DNA from 2 places in the Lysinibacillus sp. NPDC056232 genome. Region 2 is predicted to be linked to the other one. Evidence: predicted binding sites of a transcription regulator. Region 2 holds the regulator's gene; the other holds the start of a gene.
What was found. Region 2 encodes LexA, which represses DNA repair genes until DNA is damaged. Its sites were predicted from a motif close to CGAACATATGTTCG; they were not measured.
Positions count from the first base shown of each region.

Region 1 (4,266 bases), on a different contig from region 2:
GATTACGGCTCGTCGTTTTTTGATCGATTGAAATAGCAGGGGATAATCCCTCTATCGCATCGACGTCTGGTTTATCCATTTGACCAAGGAATTGACGGGCATAGGCTGAAAGTGATTCTACATAGCGACGTTGTCCCTCGGCATAAATCGTATCAAACGCTAATGATGATTTCCCTGAGCCTGATAAACCTGTTAGCACGACTAGTTGATCACGGGGAATTGTGACATTAATATTTTTTAAATTATGTGCTCGTGCGCCTTGCACGACTATTTCAGTATTTTTCACAAGCCATTCACCCTTCTGCCTTCAATTCAAATATTGTATCGCGCAGCTCAGCAGCACGTTCGAAATCGAGTGCTTTTGCTGCTTCCTTCATTTCTAATTCTAGCGAAGCAAGTAACTGCTCTTTTTCCGCCTTCGTCAGCTTCTTACCTTTTGTTGCCTTCGCTACATAAGTCTCTTCTTCCTCTGCTACCTGTGTCGCACGAATAACATCAGGAATTTTCTTAACAATCGTTTTCGGTGTAATGCCATGCTCTTCGTTATACGCCATTTGTAGTGTTCGACGACGTTTCGTCTCCTCAATTGCCTTTTTCATCGAATCCGTCATATTATCTGCGTACATAATGACATGACCATTAGAATTACGTGCGGCACGTCCAATCGTTTGAATTAATGAACGCTCTGAACGTAAAAATCCTTCCTTGTCAGCATCTAAAATCGCCACAAGAGAAACCTCTGGAATATCTAGTCCTTCTCGCAATAAGTTAATGCCGATTAGAACATCATAAGTACCTTTACGTAGCTCGCGAATAATTTCAATTCGCTCTAGCGTCTTAATCTCTGAATGCAAGTACTCTACCTTTAAGCCCATTTCTTTCAAATAAGCTGATAAATCCTCTGACATTTTTTTCGTCAATGTCGTAACGAGCACTCGTTCATTACGAGCAATACGACCTTGAATCTCATCGATTAAATCATCAATTTGCCCTTCAATAGGACGTACCTCAATTTGTGGATCAAGCAGCCCAGTTGGACGAATAATTTGCTGCACCATTTCCGGAGTATGCTCAAGCTCATACGGGCCAGGTGTTGCTGATACATAAATAGCTTGATGTATATGTTTCTCATATTCTTCAAAACGTAAAGGGCGGTTATCTAGTGCTGATGGCAGACGGAAGCCATGCTCAACTAGCACACCTTTACGTGCTTGGTCACCGTTATACATCCCTCGAACTTGTGGCAAAGTAACGTGACTTTCATCGACAACAAGTAAAAAATCATCAGGGAAATAGTCAAGTAGCGTATATGGAGTTGCCCCCGCTTCACGCAATGTTAAATGACGCGAGTAGTTTTCGATACCTGAGCAAAAGCCCATTTCACCCATCATTTCTAAATCATAACGAGTACGTTGCTCTAAACGCTGTGCCTCCAATAATCTATCCTCTGCACGTAAAAGAGCTAGACGCTCCTCCAACTCTTTTTCAATATTTTCAATGGCTTTCCGCATTTTTTCTTCTCGTGTAACGAAGTGGGATGCGGGGAAAATAGCTACATGATCACGATCCGCTAATATTTCACCAGTTAACGCATCCACCTCGCGAATTCGATCGATCTCGTCCCCAAAAAATTCCACGCGGATACATTGTTCGTCTCGGGATGCTGGGAATATTTCCACTACATCGCCACGTACCCGAAACGTACCACGTGTAAAACTCACATCATTACGCTCATACTGTACATCGACCAATTTTCGAAGCAACTGATTACGTTCAATTTCCATTCCAGTCCGCACCGATACGACCATTTCACGATATTCTTCTGGAGAACCTAGACCATAAATACAGGACACGGATGCAATAATAATGACATCATCACGCTCGAATAATGAAGATGTTGCAGAGTGACGCAACTTATCAATTTCATCATTAATGCTTGAATCCTTCTCGATATAAGTATCCGTCTGTGGTACATAGGCCTCTGGCTGAAAGTAATCATAGTAGCTGACAAAGTATTCAACTGCATTATTAGGGAAGAACTCTTTAAACTCACTATATAATTGACCCGCTAATGTTTTATTGTGTGCCATAATAAGTGTCGGTTTTTTTACTTGTTTAATGACATTAGAGATCGTAAACGTTTTTCCTGTTCCTGTTGCACCGAGTAATGTTTGATGACGTTTACCCGCACGTACACCCTCCACTAATTCCACAATTGCCTGTGGCTGATCTCCATTAGGCGTATATGGCGCTTGTAAATCAAATGTTTGCACGCATGTCCCCGTCCTTTCCTTCCAATTTGTACATATATTTTAGCATAGCATTATTAAAATTTCGAACATTTAACGAACGAATGTTTGTAAATATTTTTTCATTTTCTATATTTGTGATGAATCCTATAGAACGTATGTACCAAAATAGTTAATTGTAACCTATCTATAAATAGATTACCCTTTCCAAATGTTAACTAATCGGGATGAGATGATGTAAATTGAACTTAGCACAAATTTCACTGTTTGGTGATGAATTGCTCGTCAGGTTCAGGTCTATTAAAGGGTTATGCAGGCGGAGTCTAGGGAGATTGAATCTAAGGGGGAGAAATGTGCTCAGGTAGACCGAAGAATTGATCGGGTGGCTTGGAGATATGATCAGCTTGAATGAAAAACTGCTCGGGTTACCAGTAGAACTGATCAGCTTGGATCTCACCACCTATAGGGATGGGAGAATTTTTAACTGAATCGGAGTCACAGCAGAAAGTAACAGAGTAAGTACTATGATAAACATCGATAATTTTTTCTCATTTGAACAACCTCCATTCTCTAAAAAGGGACTAACCCAAATGCGTTGAGCGTTTGGGTTAGTAAAGAAATTACATGATGCCTGCGATATTTAACGTACGTTTTAAAATTTTCGCAGTTTGCCCACGAGTAATTGAAGAAGTAGGATCAAAGGAACCATCTTGCATACCTGACATAATATCAAGACTATTTAATAGCTTAATATAAGGGAGGTATTCAGAGCTAATATTGTTAGCGTCCTTAAAGTTAATCTCTCCACCAGCTTTCACATCCGCATTTAAATATTCTAAAGTGCGTGCCATCAATGCGGCCGCTTGCTGACGTGTAATTGGTACCTCTGGGTTAAATGTTGAAGCAGTTGAACCTTTTGTAATACCCGCCTCGTACAGAGCTTGAATTTCTGTCGCATACCATTTACCTTTTGTATCGTCAAATGGATTTTCACCTGTTGCTTGTAAACCAAGTGCGCGACTAACTAATTCTGCAAATTGCGCACGAGTAATTGATATATTCGCTTCGAATGTCTCTGATGTAGTTCCTTGAATAACGTGTCGACTCGCCAAAAATTCTATTTCTTCTTTGTATGCTAAATAATGTTCAGTGTCCTTATATGTTACTGTACTTTCTTTTAAAACGAAGGTACCACTTGTTTTTGTGAATAGGACAATTTCACCGTTCACAATTTTATGTGGAACAGGTTTGTATTCGCCACCAACAAGTTGTAAAACGACTGTATTTGATTTTAATTCGTTAGCTGGTAATGTCACTTTTAAATATTCTTTATCTATAGAAATTGACTTTGATTTACCATCAGCATTCTCAATTTCGAATGTGACAGTGAATTGTTTATTTTTAGCATCTTTCGTTACGGATGCCTTTAATTGTTCTTTTTCAGTAAGCTTAATGCCACTAAAAATTGAAGTAGGTACTTCTATTTTGAAGTTCTTTTCACTTTGAATAACAAAATTTTTAATGTTCTTTTCAAGATATTTTTGAATACTTTCTGATGTAATAATTGCTTTATTACTACCATTTTCAATAGTAAATACTTTCGCATCAATGTCTTCTTGAATTGCATGTTCATCTGCTAATAGTTGTTGTGCAGATACGATTACATTTGTATACACATCTTGTTCAGTTTGAGTTACCCAGTAATCAGCAGGGTCTATATCTTTTCCATCATCACTTACTTTTACGGGTGCTTTGTTTTGCTCTGCCTTCTCAATTGCCGTTTGTAATGATGATTTATCAATTACTACTTCTTCATCTGTATTACTCGTGATTTCTGGGAAGACGCTAGCTTCTTCACCATTAGATTTAATAGGGGAGCTAGATTCTAACTCACTAGTTTCAATTTGCTGCGTATCTGCTAGAGCAGCAGGCGACAATAGCGAAAATGATAAGATAAAGACAATCGCTATATTCAACCATTTCTTATAAACGTCCATTTCTCTCCTCCTGACCTTGT
Region 1 covers NZ_JBHJTF010000004.1:22,555-26,820, reverse strand. Annotated here, with positions in the region: gene uvrA (excinuclease ABC subunit UvrA) at 1-286, opposite strand, end outside; gene uvrB (excinuclease ABC subunit UvrB) at 294-2,273, opposite strand; gene ACFCYJ_RS04630 (S-layer homology domain-containing protein) at 2,870-4,246, opposite strand.
Region 1: the regulator LexA is predicted to act here: its motif matches at 2,347-2,360, upstream of uvrB (excinuclease ABC subunit UvrB).

Region 2 (4,266 bases):
TGTTTGAACACCCGCTGAAAGAAGTTAAACGGTGAAAAAATTAAAGGAGAATCTGGTTTATCTTGTATAGCCGATAAACAAATAAGTGAAGTTAATCTTGACGAAATCGATAGCCTGATATTACCTGGGTGTATGGATATAGCTTTACTAATACATGAGCAAAAATTAATTGATTTTATTGGAAATGCAAATGCCAAAGGTGCGATCATTGCAAGCATCTCTAGCAGCCCAACTCTTTTAGCAAAAGTTGGAGTATTAAAGAACAAAAAATATACTGTAGGATTATCACCAGAAGGTATGGATAAGTTAGGTTTCTTTGATCTTAATCATTTCTCTGAAGAACTAGTTGTACAAGACGGCAACATAATAATTGCGAGAGGTAGAGGTTTTATAAAGTTTGGCATTACTGTGGGTAAAGCCCCCCATCTCTCTTTTGATGAAAGTTGGTACCTGGAATAACGAAATAGCGCTAATTAATATGAAAACTTAGTTACAGTAATAGATGATATAAATGTTTTTCAACATTATAGAGAATTTATGAGGAAGAAAAAAATTAGGAATGACTCAATAGGCCCTAGCAAGGGAGTGTGGCGTCGTAAGACAAACCATTAATTGTATTGAAAATGATAAGTATGACCCTACTCTTGAATTAGCCTTTAAAATTGCTAAAGCTCTTAATAGAAAAGTAGATGAGGTGTTTATATATGAGTAAGTTCCGTCCAGCGTATATGATAACAATGAAAGATTTCGTTAAAGAGAGTGCTGCAATATTACGTAAGAATACCCAAGAAGTTACGTTACCTGTATCAGAAGATGATAAAGATAGTTTATTATGCATGCTTCAATACTTGAGAAATAGCCAAGATCCGGATCTTTCCAAAAAACACAAATTGCGTCCTGGATCAGGGTTATCGGCTAATCAAATTGGTCTAAATAAACGAATGTTTGCTGCATTTTTTCAAGATGGAGATAAAAGTCATGAATATATGTTAATTAATCCAAAAATCATTAGTCACTCTTTAAACATGATTTATTTACCTGAGGGGGAAGGATGTCTTTCGGTTAATAGAAGAGTCAGTGGATTTGTTCCAAGATATGAGAGAATTAAAGTCAAAGCATACGATATACATGGGCAAGAAGCCATATTTCAATTTAATGGATACGGTTCAATCTTAATGCAACATGAAATAGATCATTTAAATGGGATCATGTTTTATGACAGAATAAATAAAGAAAATCCATTCAAACTACCAGACAATGTGACTATTGAAAGTTTGTATTAATTTATTACTTAAGGATAGATGGAACATAGTTATTCCTTGTACCCATCATTTTGATGGTAAAACCCGTCTCTACAGTTCTTCTATCCTTTACTTCGGTGACTGTATCCATCACTTCTCGGTCCTTCATCTCCATCTAGAGCCAAAAAAATCAGCGGGACGATCAAACTCCCACTGATTAAAACGTCACTTTATTTCGTTTCCCTCTTGATGTTCCCGATATCTCCTATGGACAGTGGCTTTGCTTACATCAAAGCCTAGACCTCTAAGAGTCATAGCGATTTCCTCAAAGGTGAAGCCTCGATTACGGAGCTTGACGATTTCTTCTACAGGGACATCTTTTCGTTCTTGACCGTTTGGATTCCCTCGATTAGATAAATTGTTTTCAGGGCGATAGCCATTTTCAACAGCACGACGCATGCCACGACGTATTTTAGCATTATGGATTCTGCGCTGGTACTCCTCTACAATTGCTAAAATTTCTAGGAGCATCGTATCCATTTCATTTAATTGTACAGGTCCCGCGTCTCGCATAGAGAAAACATTCGTTTCAGTTTTCTGCAATAAATGCAACACGGCCATTCGAGCATTTCCACGTCCTAAGCGTGTCTCATCCTGCACAAATAATGCTGTAACTTCTTTTTCTTTTATGAAATCAAGCATTTCTAGTAAACCTTCTCGTTCCACATCATAGCCGCTATGCTTATCCTTAAAAACACGCTTCACTTCGTAACCCTGCTCTTTAGCATAGCGTACTAGCTCCTCCTCCTGACGCTCTAACGAGGAGCTTTGTGTCTCTTTTTCTGTACTCACACGGCAATAGACAACAGCCGATTGTTGTTTAGTTATCATTTTACATTTCTCGCAATTTCAATTGAATTTATAGGATTGGGTTGGTCGTCACCCACTACTGGAATCACTAGAGATTTACCTGCAATAATTCGTACGTTCGATAATTCATTTTCTGCCTTAACAAGCTTAATCCATTCATCCGACTTCATTTTACCACGGTATTGTTCGGCTAACGACCATAAGCTATCACCATGTTCGATTTCAATTTCAGCGTATGTAACCTCGCCTGGGTCTGTTATAAAAAGATATGCTGTAAATAGTAGACAAGCTCCTAATAAAGTTGTAATATGTGGATTTTTTTTAAACCAGTTCATGTTTATAACCCCTTTCGAGAATGTTTGTTCGGAATATATGTTCTTATAATAATGCGAACAAACGTTTTTGTCAAACACTTTTCGAACCTATGTTTGCTTAAGTGTTCGCATTCTGCTATACTACTAATAAGTAGAATGATTAGAAAAAAGAGGTGAGCAATCATGAAAAAAGTTTCGAAAAGACAAGAGGCCATTTTAGATTTCATTAAAGAAGAGGTGCGCACAAAGGGGTATCCACCATCTGTACGTGAGATTGGTGAAGCAGTTGGACTTGCTTCAAGCTCTACAGTTCATGGACATTTAGCTCGTTTAGAGCAAAAAGGCTTGATTCGACGCGACCCAACTAAGCCACGTGCCATTGAAATTCTAGAGCCGGAGGATTCTATTCAAAAGCAACATGTTATACATGTCCCACTTGTTGGGAAGGTTACTGCAGGTTCTCCGATAACTGCTGTTGAAAATATCGATGAATATTTCCCACTACCAGATATTTATGGTACAAGTGAAGATCAGTTATTTATGCTAGAAATTATGGGTGAATCAATGATTGAAGCTGGCATTTTAGACGGAGATTTAGTTATTGTTAAACAAAAAGCAACTGCTGATAATGGTGATATTGTCGTAGCAATGACTGAAGAGAATGAAGCAACTGTAAAGCGTTTCTTTAAGGAAAAAAGTCATTTCCGTTTACAGCCTGAAAACGCAACAATGGAGCCAATTATCGTAGACCAAGTTTCTATTTTGGGACATGTTGTAGGTCTTTATCGTCGTGTACATTAAAAGTATCTCAATAGTAAAGTATAAAAAGAGGATTTTATGTTCACAAATGGGCATATACCTCTTTTTCTTATTTTTTGAGTGTTATTTTAAACATTAAAAAAACCCACTTTAAAATGGATTTCTACACCTAGCAAAGCCTTTAGTTAATTAAATCAGCTCATCTCCATAACGTGGGTTGATTTCCGTTCCGGCTGGGCGCTTTCCTGGGGGCGTCCGATGAGCCGCTTCACTCGCGCTGCTCGCTCCAGGGTCTCATCTGTGACGCTAATCCCCAAGGAGTCGCCCAGCCTCCACTCCAATCAACTTATATACACTAACTCTATTTTTTCATGTTTATCACCAAGGTTATCTTGCCCTTAGGTAAAAAAATCTATGCCATTAAACGCTTATCAAGTTTTATGCCTCTATCTTAAATTTCAAACTTGCCTTTACAAATGCAGTAAATAATTTCTTGGATACTTCATCTCCTGCTATGGCTAGCTCCTCAGGATGCCACTGTACTGCTAGACAAAATGGTAAATCTTCGTGTACTACCGCTTCAATGATACCATCACTTGATTTGGCTACTACTTTCAATTTTTCTGCTACTACGTTTATTGCCTGATGATGAAATGAATTCACCGCAATTTTTTCTTCATCGATCATCGTTGTTAATAATGTATCAGGTGTTAGATGAACATGATGTGTAGTAACGCCCCGTGCCGCTTGTTGCATGTGCTTTATTAATTTCCGACTGTGATACTCGCTCTCAATATCTTGATAGACCGTGCCTCCAAACGCAACATTTAGCATTTGAATCCCTCGACAAATTCCGAAAACCGGCATTTTCCGAATAAAGGCGGCTTCAATTAAGGACAGTTCTACAGAATCCCTTTCTGGATGAACCTTCCCTAATTTTGGTGTAGGTTCTGCACCAAAAAGAAATGGATGTACATCGTGTCCGCCCGATAGTAATAATCCGTCCGTCAACGATAAAATTTGTGCTACATCCTCTTCCACTCCAAGCGGAATTATTAGTGGAATACCCCCAGCTTCAATTA
Region 2 covers NZ_JBHJTF010000001.1:235,352-239,617, reverse strand. Annotated here, with positions in the region: partial or broken gene ACFCYJ_RS01180 (DJ-1/PfpI family protein) at 37-459, shown strand; partial or broken gene ACFCYJ_RS01175 (helix-turn-helix transcriptional regulator) at 560-712, shown strand; gene def (peptide deformylase) at 705-1,283, shown strand; gene ACFCYJ_RS01165 (YneB family resolvase-like protein) at 1,467-2,132, opposite strand; gene yneA (cell division suppressor protein YneA) at 2,129-2,446, opposite strand; gene lexA (transcriptional repressor LexA) at 2,609-3,226, shown strand; gene ACFCYJ_RS01150 (gamma-glutamyl-gamma-aminobutyrate hydrolase family protein) at 3,623-4,266, opposite strand, start outside.